Regions from separate parts of the Psychrobacillus sp. FSL H8-0510 genome, predicted to be linked through region 2. Evidence: a T-box and tRNA genes for the amino acid it is inferred to sense, from the RefSeq annotation. Region 2 holds a T-box; the other holds one or more tRNA genes.
What was found. The T-box of region 2 lies ahead of tyrS (tyrosine--tRNA ligase). A T-box ahead of a tRNA ligase gene usually reads a tRNA of that ligase, here a tRNA-Tyr.
Positions count from the first base shown of each region.

Region 1: it encodes a tRNA-Tyr, which carries the amino acid that the T-box ahead of tyrS (tyrosine--tRNA ligase) is inferred to sense. The anticodon was not compared.

Region 1 is NZ_JBBOYZ010000002.1:94,825-105,459, reverse strand. It holds gene MHI40_RS20345 (hypothetical protein) at 1-40, shown strand, start outside; gene MHI40_RS20340 (hypothetical protein) at 172-366, shown strand; gene MHI40_RS20335 (hypothetical protein) at 416-793, shown strand; gene MHI40_RS20330 (hypothetical protein) at 807-1,226, shown strand; gene MHI40_RS20325 (hypothetical protein) at 1,450-1,653, shown strand; gene MHI40_RS20320 (RtcB family protein) at 1,966-3,162, shown strand; gene MHI40_RS20315 (hypothetical protein) at 3,406-4,476, shown strand; gene MHI40_RS20310 (hypothetical protein) at 4,745-5,062, opposite strand; gene MHI40_RS20305 (metallophosphoesterase family protein) at 5,315-5,917, shown strand; gene MHI40_RS20300 (hypothetical protein) at 6,560-6,856, shown strand; tRNA gene MHI40_RS20295 (tRNA-Cys) at 6,925-7,001, shown strand; tRNA gene MHI40_RS20290 (tRNA-Gln) at 7,007-7,081, shown strand; tRNA gene MHI40_RS20285 (tRNA-Asp) at 7,089-7,163, shown strand; tRNA gene MHI40_RS20280 (tRNA-Pro) at 7,170-7,247, shown strand; tRNA gene MHI40_RS20275 (tRNA-Tyr) at 7,253-7,337, shown strand; tRNA gene MHI40_RS20270 (tRNA-Leu) at 7,355-7,439, shown strand; tRNA gene MHI40_RS20265 (tRNA-Glu) at 7,520-7,594, shown strand; tRNA gene MHI40_RS20260 (tRNA-Leu) at 7,601-7,685, shown strand; tRNA gene MHI40_RS20255 (tRNA-Thr) at 7,691-7,762, shown strand; tRNA gene MHI40_RS20250 (tRNA-Lys) at 7,848-7,919, shown strand; tRNA gene MHI40_RS20245 (tRNA-Gly) at 7,928-8,002, shown strand; gene MHI40_RS20240 (hypothetical protein) at 7,973-8,266, shown strand; tRNA gene MHI40_RS20235 (tRNA-Arg) at 8,275-8,348, shown strand; tRNA gene MHI40_RS20230 (tRNA-Ile) at 8,433-8,507, shown strand; tRNA gene MHI40_RS20225 (tRNA-Pro) at 8,514-8,591, shown strand; tRNA gene MHI40_RS20220 (tRNA-Ala) at 8,595-8,669, shown strand; tRNA gene MHI40_RS20215 (tRNA-Ser) at 8,691-8,782, shown strand; tRNA gene MHI40_RS20210 (tRNA-Ser) at 8,787-8,878, shown strand; tRNA gene MHI40_RS20205 (tRNA-Ser) at 8,884-8,973, shown strand; tRNA gene MHI40_RS20200 (tRNA-Asp) at 8,979-9,053, shown strand; tRNA gene MHI40_RS20195 (tRNA-Leu) at 9,071-9,156, shown strand; tRNA gene MHI40_RS20190 (tRNA-Arg) at 9,161-9,237, shown strand; tRNA gene MHI40_RS20185 (tRNA-Val) at 9,316-9,391, shown strand; gene MHI40_RS20180 (ATP-grasp domain-containing protein) at 9,427-10,242, shown strand; gene MHI40_RS20175 (GatB/YqeY domain-containing protein) at 10,279-10,635, shown strand, end outside.
Region 2 is NZ_JBBOYZ010000001.1:2,522,601-2,533,235, forward strand. It holds gene rpsD (30S ribosomal protein S4) at 1-123, shown strand, start outside; gene MHI40_RS12735 (DUF3006 family protein) at 299-547, opposite strand; gene MHI40_RS12740 (hypothetical protein) at 747-911, shown strand; gene tyrS (tyrosine--tRNA ligase) at 972-2,234, opposite strand; T-box leader at 2,283-2,478, opposite strand; gene MHI40_RS12750 (transglycosylase domain-containing protein) at 2,578-5,508, shown strand; gene MHI40_RS12755 (SET domain-containing protein) at 5,681-6,058, shown strand; gene MHI40_RS12760 (amidohydrolase) at 6,137-7,318, opposite strand; gene MHI40_RS12765 (phosphotransferase family protein) at 7,466-8,344, opposite strand; gene MHI40_RS12770 (DUF4181 domain-containing protein) at 8,415-8,834, opposite strand; gene acsA (acetate--CoA ligase) at 8,946-10,635, opposite strand, start outside.

The DNA.
Region 1 (10,635 bases), on a different contig from region 2:
AGTAATCAATATCTGGGGTATCAAAAGTAATTGGATTTAGAAAACGTAGCCTCTGTAAAAGCAGAAGGCTTTTTTATGTTATTGTAGTCGCTATTTCTATTTTGCATATAATAGACGGATTCTAATAAAAAGGACAGGCAAAGCCTGAATATACAAAGGGAGAGGATTCTTATGAAAGCTAGATGTCCAAGGAACACTAGCCATCAGCAATTTATTGCCATTGCAAATGTAACGCAAAAGTGGGTTGTAGATGAAGACGGCAAGTTTCAGAAAGAAATAAAGATTTTAGAGGTTGTTCATGGGCCAGATACGCATAATGTATGGAATTGTGCCATATGTGATACAAAAGCTATCGTATCTGTATGAAGCATTTAAAGTGAATTTAGAAAAATGATTATATCAGGAGGGAAATGTTATGAAGACAACTTATATTCATCAGTTACCAGAAATATTAAAGGGAAAAATCTATGTTGCTTTGAAGGAAATCATCCAGGATAAAGATTTACTGGATGAAGCGATGAATAGTAGGTTGTCCGATCTGGAAGATACGATCGACATTAGACCTTTTATTGCTGAGATGGAATTCTGGAAAAACCTCGGAAGAGAAGTTGCTCAATTTGAGCTTGGAGATACGCTGTGGGATAAGACAGGGAAATTGTATCTAGTGGTCAAAAACCCCTCGCTTCCAAATCGAATCACAGCAGAGACGGCTATGTCGTTATATGAAGATGATTTGTTAGAAGGTATATCTACACAGGAAGAAGTTGTTAATTTCAATTGGACGAAATCATAAGGAGGAAAAATTTATGCCAACAGCAAAGACTATTCAAGAGATAAAAGATAACATGGTAGTGCCCGAATCCTATGCTATAGTACGGATAAAAGGGGAAGATAGAGAGTATCATGTTTGTGATATTTTCGAGGATGATCACTATCTCTTACCAGAAACATGCATGATGGTGGTAGTGGAACATTTTCAGTTGTTCATGGAATTCATGAAAAACTTGCCAGACATGCAACAATTTGCAGATGGCGATACATTACCGTATTGGAGAGATGATACTGTAGTGGGTCCAGGGGAAACGACAAGAATCTTCTATAAAGATGTGAATACAGAGCGTAAGGTATTGGTTGGCTACGATGACTATCCCGTGATTTGTTTGGAACTAAACAGTAAGCATTACGTGAATGAAAGTGAGAAATGGACTGCGGAAGACAAAAGGTAATCAAGGTATTAATATTGTTTCGTATTTGTAAGCAGTAGATTACTGTAAAGCTTAAAATTAAACTTACAGACCATCAGTTATTTAACTGGTGGTTTTTTATGTAAAGGAGCAGAAGAGATTAATATGGTGGTTCGTTGTTGATTATAGAGTATCTGCATATAGTAGAAGGATTTGACTAATCTGTTCAAGCACTGCATGCAATTTGAAAAGGAGGAAAAAGAATATGGAACAAAAACAAGTCACTGTAGGTTGTAGGCACTTAGATGCCGTTATTGCTATAAGAGACCATGGATGGAGATTCGAGGGTTCCCCACAAAGACCATTGCTTGTGCCTCCTTTAGAAGACGAAAGAAGGCAATGGACAGCTATGTGGGATGAACATGGATACCCACACTGGCTACCGAGGTGCTCAGAAGGAAAAGTATAGCAGAAAGGTGGAAGATAGAACAGAAAATAGGCACTTGCGAACTTTGAGATGTAGAAGATGTACTTGGTTTGTGCGGCTAAAAGTCGCATGCAGTATGCATAAAATTGTAATACGAAAGAAGCGGGATTTATCCGTTTCTTTTTTTATTTCATACAACTTGGTTGTGAGACCCGTCTTAAGAAAATGTGAACAAAATTATGATAGATGTGTAGTATATTACATTTTAGTTGTGTCTCTACTTATATCTGCATATCATAGGAGGATTAATAAAAAAAGGACAGGTTAGCCTGTATTCAAAAGGAGAGATATTTTATGGCAGAAATTATTCTAAGTGGAAAATATGATAGTGCAAAGGTGTTCACTGAAAACATTGATGATGTAACGATTGGACAGATTATCAATTTCTTAAATCAACCGTTTGTTGAGGGTGCAAATACTAGAATCATGCCTGATACACACGCTGGAAAAGGTGCTGTTATTGGAACAACAATGATAATTACTGACAAAATCGTTCCTAATTTAGTAGGGGTCGATATTGGTTGTGGGATGCTTTGTGTAGAAGTCGAAAAACAATTAGTTGATTTTGCACTTCTGGATACTTTAATCAATAAATTAGTACCTTCAGGACAGACGAACAGAAAAACTGCTCATCAATATGTTAACAAAATACCACTTGATGAAGTTATTGCACCATTCTCGAAAGAAAGAGCTATTCTCTCAGTGGGTAGCCTTGGAGGAGGGAATCACTTTATAGAAATGAACGTTTCAGAGGATGGTAGATTATTTCTTATCATTCATTCTGGTTCTCGTCATTTAGGAGTGAAAGTAGCAAGTTATCATCAAAAGAAAGGTATTGAGGCATTAGCTAAAGACCTGGACGGACTAGAGATGGTTATTGAACAGTTGAAAGCAGAAGGAAGACAAAAAGAAATACAGCAAACAATTCAATCGTACAAGTCTACCAAACCGAAAATTCCAAATGAACTTGCTTATGTGGAAGGAAAGTTAATGGATGATTACCTGCATGATTTGAAAATTGCTCAAGATCTAGCTAAGTGGAATCGTGCTGCTATGATGCAAGTAATTATCCAAGCTATGGGGTTCAAAGAGGTAGGACGAATTGACACTATTCACAACTATGTAGACTTGGAGCAGATGATTCTGCGAAAAGGAGCTATTTCTGCTAAGTCAGGAGAAGAAGTACTGATCCCGATTAATATGAGAGATGGCTCTATTCTTGCGAAAGGAAAAGGCAATACTGATTGGAACCAATCTGCACCTCATGGAGCAGGAAGAATTTACTCTCGCTCAAAAGCGAAAGAAGTTTTGAAAATAGAAGACTTTACCGAAACGATGAGGGGCGTTTACTCTACGAGTGTGCGTCAAGAAACACTGGATGAATCACCGTTTGCCTATAAACCAATGGAAGAAATCATCGAGAACACGAAGGATACAATTGATATTCAGGCTATTTTAAAGCCAATTTATAACTTTAAAGCGACAGAATAAAATTAATACAGAAGTGATATGCAGACGCCTCGGCGTCTTTTTATATATATAAAAACAGATTATCCGACACTTTAATAATAGTAAATAACAAAAGAGGTCATCAAGATGAAAAAAGAACCATAAGAGTAACTGTTTAAGAACAGAATTTTATCTTGTTGTTACCTTCCTAACAACTGCATATCATAGAACGATTCAAACAAAATAGGACAGGTTCGCCTGTACATAAAAAAGGAGACGGTATGCATGGTAAACGTCAAAGAACATAAAAAGGAAGAAACGACAGAGGAACGTCTGGATTATAGACTAACTAAAAAGTATTTGAATGGGTATTTGAAGTCGAAAGAAGAAATATTGGAAATTGCCAAGAGTGAAGGAAAGGATAAAATTTACCGAGTATTGTCGTTTGGAGGAGGTACACAATCTAGTCATCTATTAGAAGCTCATTTCCAAAATCTAGTAAAATATGATTATATTGTCTTTTCTGACACAGGTGCAGAACCTCAATTTATTCATGAACAAGTGGCTTTCTGGCAAAAAAGACAAATTGAAATGAGTAATAAGACTCCGTTTATTATCACGACCCACAATAGTATGAAAAACGGTCTCGAAGAAATGCTTATGAGGTATATATTTACGGATTATCAACGTTTTCAAATGCCTCTATATTTTAACAAGGTGACTGAGAACGGAGAAATTGTTCCAGGTGGACTGATGCCAAGGCAATGTACCGGAGATTTCAAAATCGTACCCGTGCAACAAGCGGTGCGAAATAGAATTAAAGAGGAGTTGGGAATAAGAAGAAGCCAACCAATGCCTAAAAACATCGGGATAATCATGGATATAGGGTTCTCTTTTGACGAGGTGAACCGAGTAGGGGGTTATGTATCGCATCAATCCAAGTATATATATCTAGCATATCCTTTAATAGAAGAAGGGCTGACAACAAGAGATAGTATCCACTTCTTAGAAGAAAATAACTTTCCGAGCAAGCGATCTAGATGTTATTTCTGTCCATTTAACTGCTCTGGTGACAAAGGGAAGGCAATTGGAATGGAATGGGAAGAAATTATAAGAGAAGAACCTATCAGTTTCTTGAAAGCCTGTTTCTTCGATGATCAACTCCGTAGTGTACAAGCGACAGGTAAGAAGAACATGCGTAGCATCCCTTATTTCCATTCGAGTCGAACTCCACTTAGAGAGTTCTATCAAGCTGAATTCGACAAATTAGAGAAAATGCATGTAGAAGAAATGGAGAGCTGGATATTGCACTGGTATGCTTTTCTTAATCAAAAATATTTGAAAGCCGCTGCATAATATTTTAATAAGACAATAATTATATTATGTTAACTAATTGGGTGAAATGAAATAGACTTCTAGGCAGGAGAGAATAAAATGGAAAACGAATGCAATTGCGAAAAAATGTATGATTGCTGTGATTGTGGTGGAAATGATTGTGGATGTGGCTATTGTTGGTCCTGTAACGCTTGTGAAGAATGTTTAAGCGAATAAGATTATAAGATAGTTGAAGACATGCTACAAATCTACAAGACCAATATCTATTAACAGGAGAAGGCTGCTTGGTTTATTCAAGCAGCTCTTTTTGTTTGTCAAAAATCGTTGGGCTTGATACCGCTTGATATTCAAGGCGAATTAAATGTTTTATGTTCGAAATGTCTCCGGAAAGAAGCGGGCTTGGAAGAAGGTATTTAGATAAAACAGGATGTCCATTAAACTGTATCTTTTTGAAAAAGACCTGTCGAGTTTTATTTAATCCTATTTCATCCTTTCTCCTACATATACAAATATCAGAGGAGTCTATTTCCACAAATTCTAAATCTTCTATAGGTATATCCAATAATTCTCTCAACTGTAGATCAAACATGACTTTCATTTCTACCAAGGTTTTGTTCCACCGTAATGGATAGATACCGTAATTTTGCATTTGATCTATGAGTAACAAGTGAATCATATTATCACCCTTTATTCGTTATTTTTAGTCATCTCCCAGTCAGTTTAGGTAATACATCTGCGGTTGAGACATGGGAATATTAGCCATTAAAACGGAGTGCTTAATATTCTTTAGACCAATTATAGATATACATAATACACTTGAGCATATAATAAAAAAAGAAGTAATCAGGAGGGATATAAGATGAACTGGCTTTTTCTGTCTGATTTACAAGGGGTATATCATGATGAGTGGCAAACCTTTATAAATATGGACAATACAGAATGGGATGGAGTAGTGGTCCTTGGAGACATCGACACTCTCTATTTGAAGAGCATCTCTGAGCGATTCAAGGGGAGACCAATTATTGGCGTTTTAGGAAATCATGACTATCCAGGAGATCTAGAGTATTACAATATCGTCAATATTCACCGAGAACAATCAAAGTTAGGAACTGAACGAGTAACAGGCATCGAAGGCTGCGTGAGATACAAGCAAGGAAAGAGTTTCCCGATGTATACACAAGCAGAAATGATTTGCATTTGTGATGACTTGCCTGCAGCAGATATCATCATTAGTCATAATTCACCATTTGGAATTCACGATAAAACTAATCGTGCCCATCTTGGGTATCTCGGGCTAAAAAACTACATCGAAAAACATCAACCGACTCATGTGTTTCATGGACATCAACACAAACATCAAATTAGCATGGTTGGGAAGACAAAAGTTGTTTGTGTATTTGGAGGATGGGTCTGGAATCAAGAGAAAGACACGCTAAAACAGGTGCTAAAAGTGGCAGAATGAATAATCCCTATTAAATTTAAGCATAGAGAAATCGACGGACAAAAACGTTCGTCATTTTTTATTGTAAATTTTATTTGACAAACTGGATATTGGGTGGTATACTTAGAATATAAAGTTAAAGAAACGAAATAATCATTTTTGTTCGACACGCTAGAAATGTATATACACCAAGGTTTTGAATGGGATAGAACCATTTTTGGTAAAGATTATGGAATAATTGCCGAACTATAGAATATGATGTTACAACAAAACAAAAAAAACGAAAGCAGAGGTGATGGACATGTTGAGAAAAATGACGATAGAAAACTTTTTAAACGTAGCGTCAAAACAGGGGAACAATCCCTTTATTTCAACACGCCTATCATCAGACGCATCACATACAAATTTAGATAGTCGCGAACTAACAGCAGAGGGATGGTATCCTTCTCGCTCATTAGGAAAGCTCCGAAAGAACATGCAGACATACTTGTATTCTTTTTACACACCACTGGTGTCGAATCGAATGTAGATTAGTTGTATATTCTTTTCCCACTCCGAGAGGATTGAGGAAGCTGCTCCTGATGAGATTATCTCACCGGGAGTTTTTTATTGCCTAAAAGGAACAAAAACAAAAAAACTAACACACGAAAGGAGAGGAAAGACATGATGAAAACAATTGCAGATTTAATGAGCAAGCATTGGCAAACACTATCAAGCGAATCAAGAATAGGCGGATTTGATCGCCCTAGTTTCACATGTCCGGAATCTGGACGTGTTGTTGAGTATACGCAAAATACGGCAAATTTACTGGATTTAGCGGGAGAGGTTTCATTACCGAAAGAATGTTTCAAGGAAAAACGTAAGATGGACGACCGACAGCAAAAGGGCAACCCTTATTTTTCAGGGCACCAATATTTGCACAGGCGAACACATCGCATGTTTTGTCATACCTTCGCATAGGAGGATATAGACACCCTTGAAGCACTCGTCGGGAAACCGAACGGGTGCTTTTTTGTAACATTTTTTTCGGACAGGTAGCCAAGAGGCTCAAGGCGAGAGACTGCAAATCTCTTATTCGCCGGTTCAAATCCGGTCCTGTTCTCCAATTATTCCCCTTTAGCCAAATGGTAAGGCATTCGACTTTGAATCGGAAAAGTCCACGTTCGAATCGTGGAAGGGGAACCAATCACACGGTGCTGTAGATCAATGGTAGATCGCTTCCCTGTCACGGAAGAGGTTGCGGGTTCAAATCCCGTCAGCACCGCCAACATTTCAAGATGTAGCTCAGTTTGGTTAGAGTACTTGGTTTGGAACCAAGGGGTCGCAGGTTCGAGTCCTGCCATCTTGACCATATATGAGGTGTTCGCATAGTGGCAATTGCAAGGGACTGTAAATCCCTCCTCGAAAGAGTACGTTGGTTCGAGTCCAACACACCTCACCATACTTTAGAACAACAATGCGGATATGGTGGAACTGGTATACACGTGCGATTCAGAATCGTATGCCTATGGGCGTGGGAGTTCGACTCTCCCTATCTGCACCAAACTTATAAAAAGAAGGAGTGAGCGACATGCTCGAGACAATAGAAGTAGATGAGATAAGGTTCGGAAGGCAACACAATAAGGCCCAGTGGTGAAATGGTTAACACACTAGACTTTCACTCTAGGATTGCGGGTTCAATCCCCGTCTGGGTCACCAAATAATGCGGATATGGTGGAACTGGTATACACGTGCGATTTAGAATCGTATGCCTTCGGGCGTGGGAGTTCGACTCTCCCTATCTGCACCAAACATGCTCGTTTAGTTCAGCGGAAGAATGCCTGTTTTGTAATCAGGATGTCGGGGGTTCAAATCCCTCAACGAGCTTAGCTTCATCAATACAAAAAGAATAGGAAGTGAGAACGATGAAGAGTGATAAGAGTGACAAGAAAATCAGCAAGCAATCAAATCCGCCTTCGTAGCTCAACGGTAGAGCAAGGTACTTTTAATACCGAGGTTGTAGGTTCAAATCCTATCGAGGGCATTTCATTTGTGGTCATGGTCTAATGGCAAAGACGACTGCCTTCCAAGCAGTAGATGTGGGTTCGATTCCCACTGGTTGCACCAATTAAACACAAGAAGGGATCTGATGTAGATGGGAGCAAGACAGAAGTACTACTAATTGACTACAAACAACTAATCGATTTTACAGACTCGATGCAGAAGAACAACTTTAAATTCGTTCACCAGTACATTCAAAAACGAGTGAAGAAACAAAAAGAAGGATGGGAAGAGGAATGTGAAAGCTTCCTGAAGGATGCAATAGAGTTGCAAGAGAGATTGAACCAGTATAGAAAAGATTACCTTAAACGGTTCGGTAGTGAACTATAACCATATTTGCCCTTGTAGCTCAGTAGGATAGAGCAACCGATTTCTAATCGATGAGTCAAGAGTTCGAGTCTCTTCTTGGGCGTTTTATTAATGCGGTAACAGGTGTACATTTGCTCTCATAAGGCAGATTGTGTAGGTTCGATTCCTACTACTGCAACCAATCTATACATCCTTAGCTCAGTGGTAGAGCGTTCGGCTGATAACCGAGAAGTCAGGAGTTCAAATCTCTTAGGATGTACCAATATTTCAAGATGTAGCTCAGTTTGGCCAGAGTACTTGGTTTGGATCCAAGGGGTCGCAGGTTCGAGTCCTGCCATCTTGACCAAATGGGATTATAGCTCAATTGGAAGAGCAACTGCCTTGCACGCAGTAGGAAGGGGTTCGAGTCCCCTTAGTTCCACCATTTTCAAAAGAATAAAGTTACGGGTAGTTGGCTGAGTGGCTGAAGGCACCGCACTGCTAATGCGGAAGAGGGGTAAAATACTCTCACAGGTTCGACTCCTGTACTACCCGCCATAACGGAGATGTGGCAGAGCTTGGTTTATTGCGTCGGTCTCGAAAACCGAAGGGCATGGAAGTGTCCCGTGAGTTCGAATCTCACCATCTCCTCCATATTTGGAAACGTGGCCGAGAGGCTGAAGGCGTCGGTCTTGAAAACCGAAGGGCGTGTAAGCGTTCCAGGGGTTCGAATCCCCTCGTTTCCTCCAATAATGACTCCGTGGTGTAACGGTTGCACGCCCGCCTGTCTAGCGGAAAGTTGCGGGTTCAAATCCCGTCGGGGTCGCCATATTAAGTATTTATTTTGCGGGTGTGATGGAACTGGTAGACATAGCGGACTTAAAATCCGCTGCTCTTGTAGCGTGTGGGTTCGACTCCCGCCATCCGTACCAAAATAACCACGTAGCTCAATGGATGGAGCATCTGACTACGAATCAGAAGGATTGCAGGTTCAAGTCCTGCCGTGGTTGCCATAGGGGTATAGTTTAATGGCAAAATGACGGCCTCCAAAACCGACGATGTAGGTTCGATTCCTGCTATCCCTGCCAAACGTTTGCTTAGCTCAACTGGGAGAGTACCTGTTTTACAAGCAGGTGGTTGGGGGTTCAAGTCCCTCAGCAGACACCATTAAAGTAAATGAAATTTCGAAAAAAAGATAAGGAGTGAGCAAGTTGAAATGGTTAGTACAAGAATTTCTAAACAATAGTTCGAATGTGGAAAGAGTCATAACTGCTTTAGAAATGAGTTCTACTGCTTATTTAATAGTACGACTGAACAAAGATTATAGTTTAACTGTCCTCCATAAAGGTACGAGAATACCTGAAGATAATTCAGCAGATATATTGAAAAAATTTACAAAAAATGAAAACATAATGGTCTACGGTTCAAAACAATTTGCAAACGTTGCACAATCAGAGAATTTTAAGCCAGGTTCTTTCTGGAGCGAAGACTTTGAGTATGAAGTGTTTAAACAAAAAATCGGCAAGGAACTGTTAAACAACGAATTCGTGGTTGGGGAGCTGTCGGGGCTAAAACCTATTTGGGATTCCTTTTTCATCCGACCGACGGGAAACACAAAGTTGTTTACTGGTTTCACCATCACATTAGAAGATTTTCTTTCATGGCAAGAAAGAGAATCTGATGTCAATAGTGCGTATGTGGGACAGACTTTAATGATCTCACCTGTCAAAGAGATAAAAGCCGAATATCGCTTTTTCGTTGTTGAGCAACAAATCGTGACAGCCTCAAGCTATGTAGTCGAGAAGTCTACAAATATTAATCACAAACCATCTGAAGAATTGATGGCTTATACCAAAGAAATGATTGATTTGTTTCCTCTCTCAAAGGCCTTTGTTATTGATGTTGCGGAAACAGATGATGGATTTAAAGTGATTGAATACAATAATATAAACTCTTCAGGACTGTACGGTTGCGATGAGTTAAATATTGTCCAAAAGATAAACGCAATGCAATTATAGATTAAGAAAAAAATACAGAAAGTCGGTGGAAGAACAATGAAAATGAAAGACTTAATCATGAAAGATCTAATCCAAGCAATGAAAGCGAAAGACGCACGGAAAAAAGGCGTGCTACAACTCGTGAAGGCAGGCTTGGAGAATGCTGAGAAAGTAAAACGTTCGCCTTTGGATGAAAAAGAAGAAATCCAGATCGTGCAACGCGAGATCAAGCAGACCAAAGACTATCTGGCAGAAGCCGAAAAGCTTGGTCGGACAGACAGCGTGGAGGATGCGAATGCAAAAATCGACATTTTATACGGTTACCTTCCGAACCAGATGTCAGAAGATGAAGTGCGAGCAGCTCTCATACAGAGTGGTGTCGTAGCTGGAATGAGTATGGGAGATGCAATGAAG
Region 2 (10,635 bases):
GTACCAGAATACTTAACTTTTGATGCAGACAACAAAGTTGGTACTTTCGTTCGTAACCCAGAACGCGGAGAATTAGCTGCTGAAATCAACGAAGCTCTTATCGTTGAGTACTACTCTCGTTAATATTATTGCTCTATTAAAAGCCTTCGAAACCTTGTTAATACAGGGTTTCGAAGGCTTTTTATTTATTGATATAGTATCTGTATATAAAAAAACACCTCTAGGATGAAGAGGAACTTTCTCCTCTTTCCAACAGAAAGGTGTATAGACTGAATGAGATTAGTTTTAAAATCGGGAGTTATTTCTTTTTCATACTCTCAATTAAGTCTAATAATCTTTTTTTCGTATTATCTGTTTCTTCTTCTAGCATTTTAAAATTATAACCTGATTTATCTTGATTTATCTCTACCTCTAATAAATCTCCCTCTTTTGCATTCACTGTAAATTTGTCTTTTAAGATAACTAATTTATTTGCTTTGTTATCCTTTTCGAATAGAACAACAAAAAAGTCATCGAAATGATGTAACAGGTATCTCTTTGCACTCACTAATAACGTCCCCTCAATCTAATAATAAAAAAATGTGTTTATATTTCCAAACCTTTATCCTATTTATCATTTTATACTATTTCATGTACTTTTTTAACTAGTAATGCTTTCTTTTTGAATCTTCTTGTTAAATTTGTGACTAATTACACAAAAGTGGTCAATACTAACGAAGAACTTTTAAGAAACAGGAGGATTTTCTATGAAAACAGGTAAATCGGTTAATACATCTAATAAGAAGGAAAAAGACAATGTTATAGGCGAAAGTTATTTGGAATACCAAAAGTTAAACGAGCACGAAAAGAAACAGTTACAAGTTAAAGATGGACAAAATAATCATCACGTAGATGAACGTGGTGGTTTTTAACTAATCATCTAGCTCTATAAAAAGCTACTTCCCTTATAGTATTGGGAAGTAGCTTTTATCTTATACAAACTTAATCATTTTATAGTTCTTTTTACCACGACGAATAATCATAAACTCATCTTCTAACCGGTCTGCCCCACTTACTACATATGCAACATCCGTAACTTTTTCTCCATTAATAGAAATAGCACCATTTGTTACATCTTCTCGTCCCTGGCGCTTAGATGGTGACACCGTAGCCTCTACTATGAAGTCAACAATAGATTTTTCATCTTTTGTCATCTCGACAGAAGGTACATCTTTAAATGCATCTTTCATTTCTGATGCAGTTAAGGCTTTCAAATTGCCACTAAATAATGCTTGTGAAATTCGAATTGCTTGATCCAATGCTTCTTGTCCGTGGATCAGACGAGTCATTTCCTCTGCTAAAGTTGCTTGTGCTTTTCTTAAATGGGCTTCGTTTTCAACGGTAACTTCTAAAGCTTCAATTTCTTCACGTTCCAAGAAGGTGAAGATTTTCAAGTATTTAATAACATCTGAATCTGCTGTATTAATCCAGAACTGATAAAACTCGTATGGGGATGTTTTCTTTGCATCCAACCAAACAGAACCTGATGCAGACTTACCAAATTTGGTCCCATCAGCTTTCGTTACTAATGGTATAGTAATACCGAAAGCCTTTGTATTGTCATCATGTGTTTTACGAATTACCTCTAAACCAGTAGTAATATTTCCCCATTGGTCAGAACCCCCTACTTGAACTCGGCACCCAAAATGATCGTATAGATGATTAAAATCAATTCCCTGAATTAGCGTATAGGCAAACTCAGTAAAAGAAAGTCCTGTGTCTAAACGTGAAGAGATAGAGTCTTTTCCCAGCATATAGTTAATGTTAATTAGTTTTCCAAAATCTCTCAGGAATTCAATAACATCCATAGAGCCGATCCAATCTCTGTTATTCACCATTTGTGCACCATTATCGGTATTGAAATCAAAAATTTGCTCCATTTGTTTTTTAATACCTTGAACATTCAAATCAATCTGCTCTGTTGTTTGTAATTGGCGTTCTTCTGAACGACCAGAGGGATCCCCTATCATTCCAGTTGCACCACCAACTAAAAGAATTGGTCTATGTCCATGCATTTGGAAACGTCTTAAAGTAAGAAGCGGCACAATATGTCCTATATGCATGCTATCTGCTGTAGGATCTACTCCACAGTATAATGATACTTTTTCCTTACTAAGAAGCTGTTCCATGCCCTCAGCATCGGTTTGTTGGTATAGAAGACCTCTCCAAGCTAAATCATCCAATAAATTCGTCATTAATATTGCCTCCTTAAAATAAAAAAGTCCCCACATGATAAAAAATCATGCAGGGACGCTTAATCAATTAGCGCGGTACCACCCAGCTTGAAGGAATTATTCCCTCCGCTTCAATCACCGTATCGTTGTGAGTACGTTTAACTCCAAGCCTGTAATTCGCATAATACACTGACTAGCTCTCACCAACCGCTAGCTCTCTTCACAGTATGTATAATTACTACTTCGGACTTTTCTTCGTTAAAATATATATCTATTTTACCTAATCTACATTGTATGTCAATAACTATCGTCTAACAATTAGGCTTATGGTATAATAATTCAAGATTTAGGGGGCGAGAACTGAATGAAGAAATGGCAAGAAAATATACAGAGATACAAAGAAAAAATTGATATGTGGGAGTCTACTAAATGGGCTAAGGGATTAAGAGTTTCTTCTAGTGTCATCTGGAATTTAAGTTTACTTCTTATGGTGGGTATTCTGACACTCGGAGTATTCGGTTTATCTGTAGGCGCAGGATATTTTGCTTCATTGGTAAAAGAAGAACCACTTCGTGGTAAAGATGAAATGCGCAGTGCTGTCTTTAACTATGAAGAGACATCGGAAGTTTACTTTGCCGGAGACGTGTATTTAGGTAAACTACGCACTGATTTAGAAAGAACGGAAACAAATCTATCAGAGGTTTCTCCTTATGTAATAGATGCAGTTTTAGCGACGGAAGATGAATACTTTGAAGTACATAAGGGAATTGTTCCTAAAGCAATTTTCCGCGGATTGCTTCAAGATGTATCCAACTCTGATACACAAACTGGTGGTTCTACATTAACTCAACAATTAATCAAAAACCAAATTTTAACCAATGAGGTTTCTTATGAACGTAAAGCAAAAGAAATACTATTAGCTATGCGCTTAGAACACTTCATGAACAAAGAAGAAATATTAGAAGCATATTTGAATATAATCCCCTACGGCCGAAATTCAAATGGACGAAACATCGCTGGAATTGAAACAGCGGCGAATGGAATATTCAATGTAAAAGCAAAAGATCTGAATTTACCACAAGCAGCCTACATAGCTGGTATTCCCCAAGCTCCATTTGCTTATACTCCTTTTAGACAAGGTGGAGAGATAAAAGAAGGAGAAGCTCTCCAACTTGGGATTGAACGGATGAAAATTGTTTTATTCCGAATGAATGAAACTGGTTATATTACGGATGAGGAATATAAGAATGCTGTTAGCTACGATATTACGAAAGATTTTAGAGAGCCAGAAACACTTCCTGAAGACAAGTATCCTTGGTTAACAGCTGAAGTGGAAAATAGAGTGAAAGAAATTTTAAGAGATCAGTTTGCAGAAGCCGATTCAATTGATCCTGCTCGATTAGATAATGAAAAAAAGCTTTATCAAAAGTATGATATTTTAGCACAACGTTCCATTAGTACAGATGGTTACCGTATTCATACCACTATTAATAAAGACATGTATGAAGCTATGTTAAAAGTAAGAGATGAATTTGAATTTTACGGACATACCTTCCAGAAGGAAGTAAAGGATGAAGATTCAGGAGAGATAGTGGTAAAAGACTTCCCTGTTCAAGTTGGTGGGATGATGATTGAAAATGGTACGGGTAAAATACTTTCCTTTTTAGGTGGACGAGATCATAAAATTGAAGCCCAAAATAGTGCTACACAAGGTATCCGGCCAATCGGTTCTACCATCAAACCACTGCTCGTCTATGCTCCTGCGATTGAATATGGTGTAATTGGAGCTGGTAGTCCCGTAGTCGATTTGAAGCTAGAAAAATTAGGTAGTACTACGTGGTCAAAATCACCATCAAACTATACAACTGAACAAGAGCTAGGTATTATCTCTGCTCGAGATGCTTTGACAACCTCACAAAACTTGTCAACGATACGATTATACGATTTAATCATGGATCGCAAGCCAACTCAATTCCTAACAAAAATGGGATTTGAGCATATAGATGAAGCAGAGTATGCTAATCATGCTCTCTCTATTGGTGGAATGACAAATGGTGCAACACTCGAGGAAAATACAAATGCCTTTGGAACATTTGCAAATAACGGACAGTTTATTGATGCTTATATGATCGAAAAAATTGAAGATGTTGACGGTAATGTTATTTATCAACACGAAGTGGAACCTGTGCCAGTATTCAGTGCTGCTACTTCCTATATTATTACCGATATGTTAAGAGATGTTATGTCTGATGGGACTGCAAAACTAGCAAAAGCTAGGTTGAAATTCCAATCAGATTTTGGTGCAAAAACAGGTACAACACAGAATCATAATGATTCATGGCTAGTTGGCTATAACCCTAATATTTCTTTAGGAGTTTGGTTAGGTTACGGTGATGATACCCAAACCTTATATTATATGAATAATCGTTACAATCATCCGAGCGTGCGTATCAATATGCTCTGGTCTAATATGATGAACGCAATGTATGATGTAAATTCTGAATTAGTAGATGCACCAAATAACTTTACTGCTCCTGAAGGTGTCGTTACTAGATCCTTCTGTGGAATTTCAGGATTAGCAGTGTCAGATGCATGTTCACAAGCTGGTTTAGTGAAGTCAGATTTATTTAATGCAGCTGTTTTATTACCAACTGCAAAGGATGATAGTTTAATCTCTTCTTCCTATGTACAAATAAACGGAAACAGATATCGCGCACTCGATTCCACTCCTGGGGAATTTGTAGTAAGTGGTGGGTATGGAGTAAACCAAGATTTTATCAATCGGATGCTTGGTAAATTTGGAGGCAATGCTTCTAAGTTATTCCCTGCCAAATCAGCCTTTGGAGGAAATGTAGTGTCTGAGGAAGTATTTAATGCTGACGGCAGTGCACCAGCCGCAGTGTCTGCTGCAATGTCTAATGGGACGATTACTTGGTCTAAGTCGACTTCTGGAGATGTTGTAGGGTATCGAGTTTATGAAGTTATAAACGGGCAAAGAACTCTACTCTCATCCACTAAAGAAGCTGCCGGAAACAGTCTATCTATTAATAGAGCTGGCCAATTTATCGCTGTTGCAGTCGATATCACAGGATTAGAATCTGCCGCATCTAATATAGTATCTATAGAAGCTGTAGTACCTACAGAACCAATAGTGCCTCCAACAGCACCGGAAGAGAATGAAGAGCCTACAACGCCTCCTATTGTTGTAGAACCCGTTACTCCCCCACCTGTTGTAGAACCTGTAACTCCTCCTGTAGAGGAAGAACCACCGCCGACTAGTGGTGGCGAAGAATAATAGAACAAATACCGTATCGAAAGAGCCCAAGTTTCATAATTGGGCTCTTTTTTGTTTGTTAAATTGACCATCTTTCGCTCATATAATTTCGAAATACACATAAAACAGAGCATAATGTGCAAATTAATGTTACAGTTAGATAGAATATTTAATAGTGAGAAGGAGAACAAACATGATTGAGGTAAAAGTATCTCCACTAAGTGATGGAGAGTTTAATAGAGGGGTATTTGCTAAATGTGATATCAAAAAAGGACAGCTTTTTCATGAAGCACCTGTCATTTCATACCCAAACGACCAGCATGAACATATTGAAAAAACCTTACTAGCTGATTACGCTTTTGAGTACGGGATAAATCACACTGCCATCCTGCTTGGATATGGTATGTTATTTAATCATTCATATGAACCTAATGCAGACTATGAGATTAATTTTGATAATCACACATTCGATTTCTTTGCTTACGTCGATATTAAAGCTGGCGATGAAATTCTGATTAATTATAATGGTGAAATTGATAACAAAGATGAGCTTTGGTTCAATAAGGAATAGAAAAAACTTGTAACTTACACATTCGTTTATATCATAAAAGAGTTATTCAAAAGTAAATTTTGAATGACTCTTTTTGTTTTATTCTTGCATGCTACAAACAACTTGTCCGACAGCTTTTGCTGCCACTAACAGTGCATCTTCGTCGATGTCAAATTTAGGGTTATGGTTGAAATATGGTTCTTCAACGCCCTTTGGAGTACACCCGATATAAAAGAAACAAGCTGGAAACCTTTCCGCATAATACGCAAAATCTTCAGAAGGAGCCATTGGTGGGACCTCTATTACTTCTGTAATTTCCTTCACATTCGCATTTAATAATGTTACCGCTACTTTCTCTGTAAGTTCAGGATTATTGTATAAAGGTGGATAGTCGAGTGTATAGGTAAGTTCACAACTTACATCAAACTCCTCCTGAAGTCCTCTGACAAGACGTTTTACTTCCCGTTCTATCGTTTCTTTCGTTGCATCTGTCATGTATCGAATATCACCCTCTAGTACTACGCTATCTTTAATAACATTAAAGGTACCAGCCCCATCAAACGACCCAATGGTGATCACACCAATATCAAATGGACTTAATCTTCGGCTTATAATAGTTTGAACAGCAGTTACAAAATGTGCCCCTGCCACAATTGCATCATTTGCTATGTGAGGCGATGAACCATGCCCGCCTCGCCCTTGTATTTTCAATTTCATGTATGCCCTACCATTGAAAGCATAGCCCTTATTGTACCCAACCATTCCAACAGGAGCAATTGGAAGTAAGTGAATCCCATATACTTCATCTAAATCATCCAACAGACCAGATTCTACAATACTTCTCGCACCACCTGGTGGTACTTCTTCCGCATGCTGATGAATTATTTTTATCGTTCCAGCTAGCTCTGACTTCAGTTGTATTAAACAATCTGCCAGAACTAGCAAATAAGCTGTATGGCCATCATGCCCACATGCGTGCATGACACCCTCATTTTTCGATTTGAAAGGTACAGGTGTTTCTTCCACAATCGGAAGCGCATCAAAATCTGCGCGTAACCCTATTGTCTTTCCTCGTTTTGCCCCCACTATTGTTACAATAATTCCATAACCATTTCCAATGTTTGTTTGTATTTCCACGCCTTTTCCTTTGTAAAATTCTGCAATATATCGAGAGGTCTTTTCTTCTTTGAATGATAATTCAGGATGTTCATGTAAATAGCGACGAATCTGAATCATTTCATCTTTACGTGCATCTAGCATTTCCATAAGTTTTTCTCTCATATACCATAAGCTCCTTTGTGAGAAATTACTGTTCCTGCATTGATTGGAATTGAATAAATTCAACTTAGAAATAAGCATACACCTTTATGGACTTATTAGTAATTTTACTGATTCATTCACAGCCCTATCAAAAAAAATTCTCATCATTTATCGTTCACTCTGTAATATCGATTTTAAAATAACAAAATTTTCATCAAAAAACTGCTGATGCTTTTCGATTCCACGGCGTTTACACCATCCAAGTGAATTAAATGCATCTGTAAAACGATAAAACGGCAAGATAACCTCTAAATCTATTAATGGACGAATAGATTGATACCCCTTTTTGTACGCTTCTAATGTTCCGGAGTTTTTAGTAAAAATATCACGATTGATTTTGGTGAAATCCATTTCCGTGGAACCAAAGCGAGCACTTTCAAAATCTATAATTCCAGAAACTTGGTTGTCCTGAATAATAATATTTGCCGGACGGAAATCCATATGTATAAAGCTCGGTCCATCTGAATGAGGCAGACATTTACGTTGCTCTTCAAAAAGCTCAATAGATTTTTTTAACAAGTCCTCTGGTATCACCTCTTTTACATCTTCTGCAAATCCATAAAAATGCGATTTCATAAAAGTCGACCATTTTTCATACACATTTGAAATCCCTTTAAATGAATTACCTTCTTGTGGAGTCACATTATGCATTTTTGCATGATGGACCCCAATATCATAGGCTAATACTTCACTTACATTTCCTGTGATTGGCTGCCCTTTCATCTCTGACAGCAACATAGCACCTGGAATATTATCGTCCCCTTCCCAATATTCCAATAATTTAGGAACAGGTAGCGCTTCACTTAAGATTTCTATCGCTTCATATTCACGTATTAGTTTCAAATTGGAATAGGGAATTTTCAAATATACTATTTCTTTATTAATCTGTTCCACTCTATATACAGTCGAGCTAAATGAATTAGGCACATCTTCTATGGAAAGAACATTTATTTTTAGCTTTTTAATAATTTGACCTAATTGTTCCAATTAATTTCACCCATCTCTGTTTAAACTTTACACCATGTACTATTCCAACAAATCCCCTAGGATATTGTGTTTAAATCAATCCCCAAAAATTAGTCTGAATCACTGTTAGTATTAATAGAACTCCAAATATTAACTGGCTAATTGTAAATATATAATCTTTTTTGTTTACTGCATACTTCCACTCCATCACAGCTCTAACGGTTTCAGACACAACTATAAAAACAATCAATAAAAACCATGTTTCGAAAAACCAAAACCACTCCATTGGCTCCGTCGTAACATTTATGAAATTCCCTAGCAGCAGTACCACTAGAAAAACGACCCTTATAGTCCAATCCATTTTTTTGTGTTTCTCATTAATATGATTATATGAAAACAGTTTCTTCTTCTCGACTTGTAGCCATTTTCTCATAACAGCATTAAACAATAGGAATAGTAACATAACAATTGCTAGTAGGAGAAGTAAGGTAAGCCAATCAGTTCCATACATAATTTTCACCTCCTCAGCATCCTTTTGTTAGCTAATATAAATACAAAAAGCACCGCTATGTGCAGTGCCATTTTGTATTTATATATTCTAGTAATAGATTGACTTAGATTACTAGTCTTCCATAGTAGACAAATCGCCGGTTGGCAGTTTTAACTCCCAAGCTTTTAATACACGGCGCATAATTTTACCACTTCTTGTTTTTGGTAGCTTATCTTTGAATTCAATCTCTCTAGGTGCTGCATGTGCAGCAAGTCCTTTTTTCACAAATTGTTGAATATCTGTTATTAGTTCTTCCGATGGTTCGTACCCTTCGTTTAACGCAACAAACGCTTTAATAATTTCGCCACGGACAGGATCCGGTTTTCCAATAACACCAGCTTCTAAAATAGCTGGGTGCTCTAATAATTTACTTTCTACTTCGAATGGCCCAACGCGTTCGCCAGAAGTCATAATAACATCATCTACTCGACCTTGGAACCAAAAGTATCCATCATCATCCATATAAGCCGAGTCCCCAGAGAAATACCACTCATCGTTAATGAAGTATGACTCATACTTTTCTTTATTGTTCCACACCTGACGCATCATGGCTGGCCAACCCTTTTTAAGAGCCAGATTCCCCATTGTATAAGGCGGGACAATATTCCCCTGATTATCTATAATAGCTGCTTCAGTCCCAGGAAGTGGTTTCCCCATTGAACCTGGTTTAATAGGCATGCAACCATAATTACAGATCATCAGTGCACCAGTCTCTGTCATCCACCAAGTATCATGGATTCGTTTATTGAAAACTTGCATACCCCATTTGATAACCTCCGGATTTAACGGTTCGCCAACTGACAACACATGACGTAATGAAGATAAATCATGCTTTTTAACGATGGCATCTCCTGCTCCCATCAGCATGCGAAACGCTGTAGGTGCACTGTACCATACCGTTACTCCATAATCATCTATCGCTTTATACCAAGCATCTGGTGAAAATCTGCCACCAAGAATAAGGGAGGTAGTTCCCGTGAGCCATGGACCAAAGATGCCATATGCCGTTCCCGTCACCCAACCTGGATCTGCAGTACACCAATAGATATCGTCATCTCTTATATCCATCACCCATTTCATCGATTGGTATTGCTGTACCATCGCATTATGGGCATGTAAAATCCCTTTTGGTTTTCCTGTGGAGCCAGATGTATAGTGTAAAATCAGGCCATCTTCTCTATCGACCCATCTAATTTCAAAGTCTTCTGATGCATTATGTAATGCTTTTTTGAAATCGATGAACTTATCGGATTCCTCTATATTTTCACCAACTATAAATACCGTCTCTAATTTAGGTAATTTATCCATTGGAATTCTATCTAATAATTCCGGTGTTGTAACAATTGCTTTTGCTTCACTATCTTGTAAACGATCATAAACAGCGCCTTCCATAAACGCTTCAAAAAGTGGACCAACAATTAACCCCATTTTTGTAGCACCAAGAAGTGCAAAATACAATTCTGGTGATCTCGGCATGAATATAAACAGACGATCCCCTTTTGACAAATTCGAATGGGTTACGTATACATTTGCAGCTTTATCCGTCCATTTTTTCATATCGCCAAATGTATAAGATTCCTTACGATCTACATCTTGATAATGAAGTGCGACTTTATCCTTTTTATCGGATTCTGCATGACGATCAATTGCTTCATACGCCATATTCACTTTGCCAGTCTTATACCATGAGAACTCTTTTTCTGCATCTTCCCATTTAAAGTTTTTTGCAGTTTCCTCATAATTTTTTAACTGAAAGTCCCCT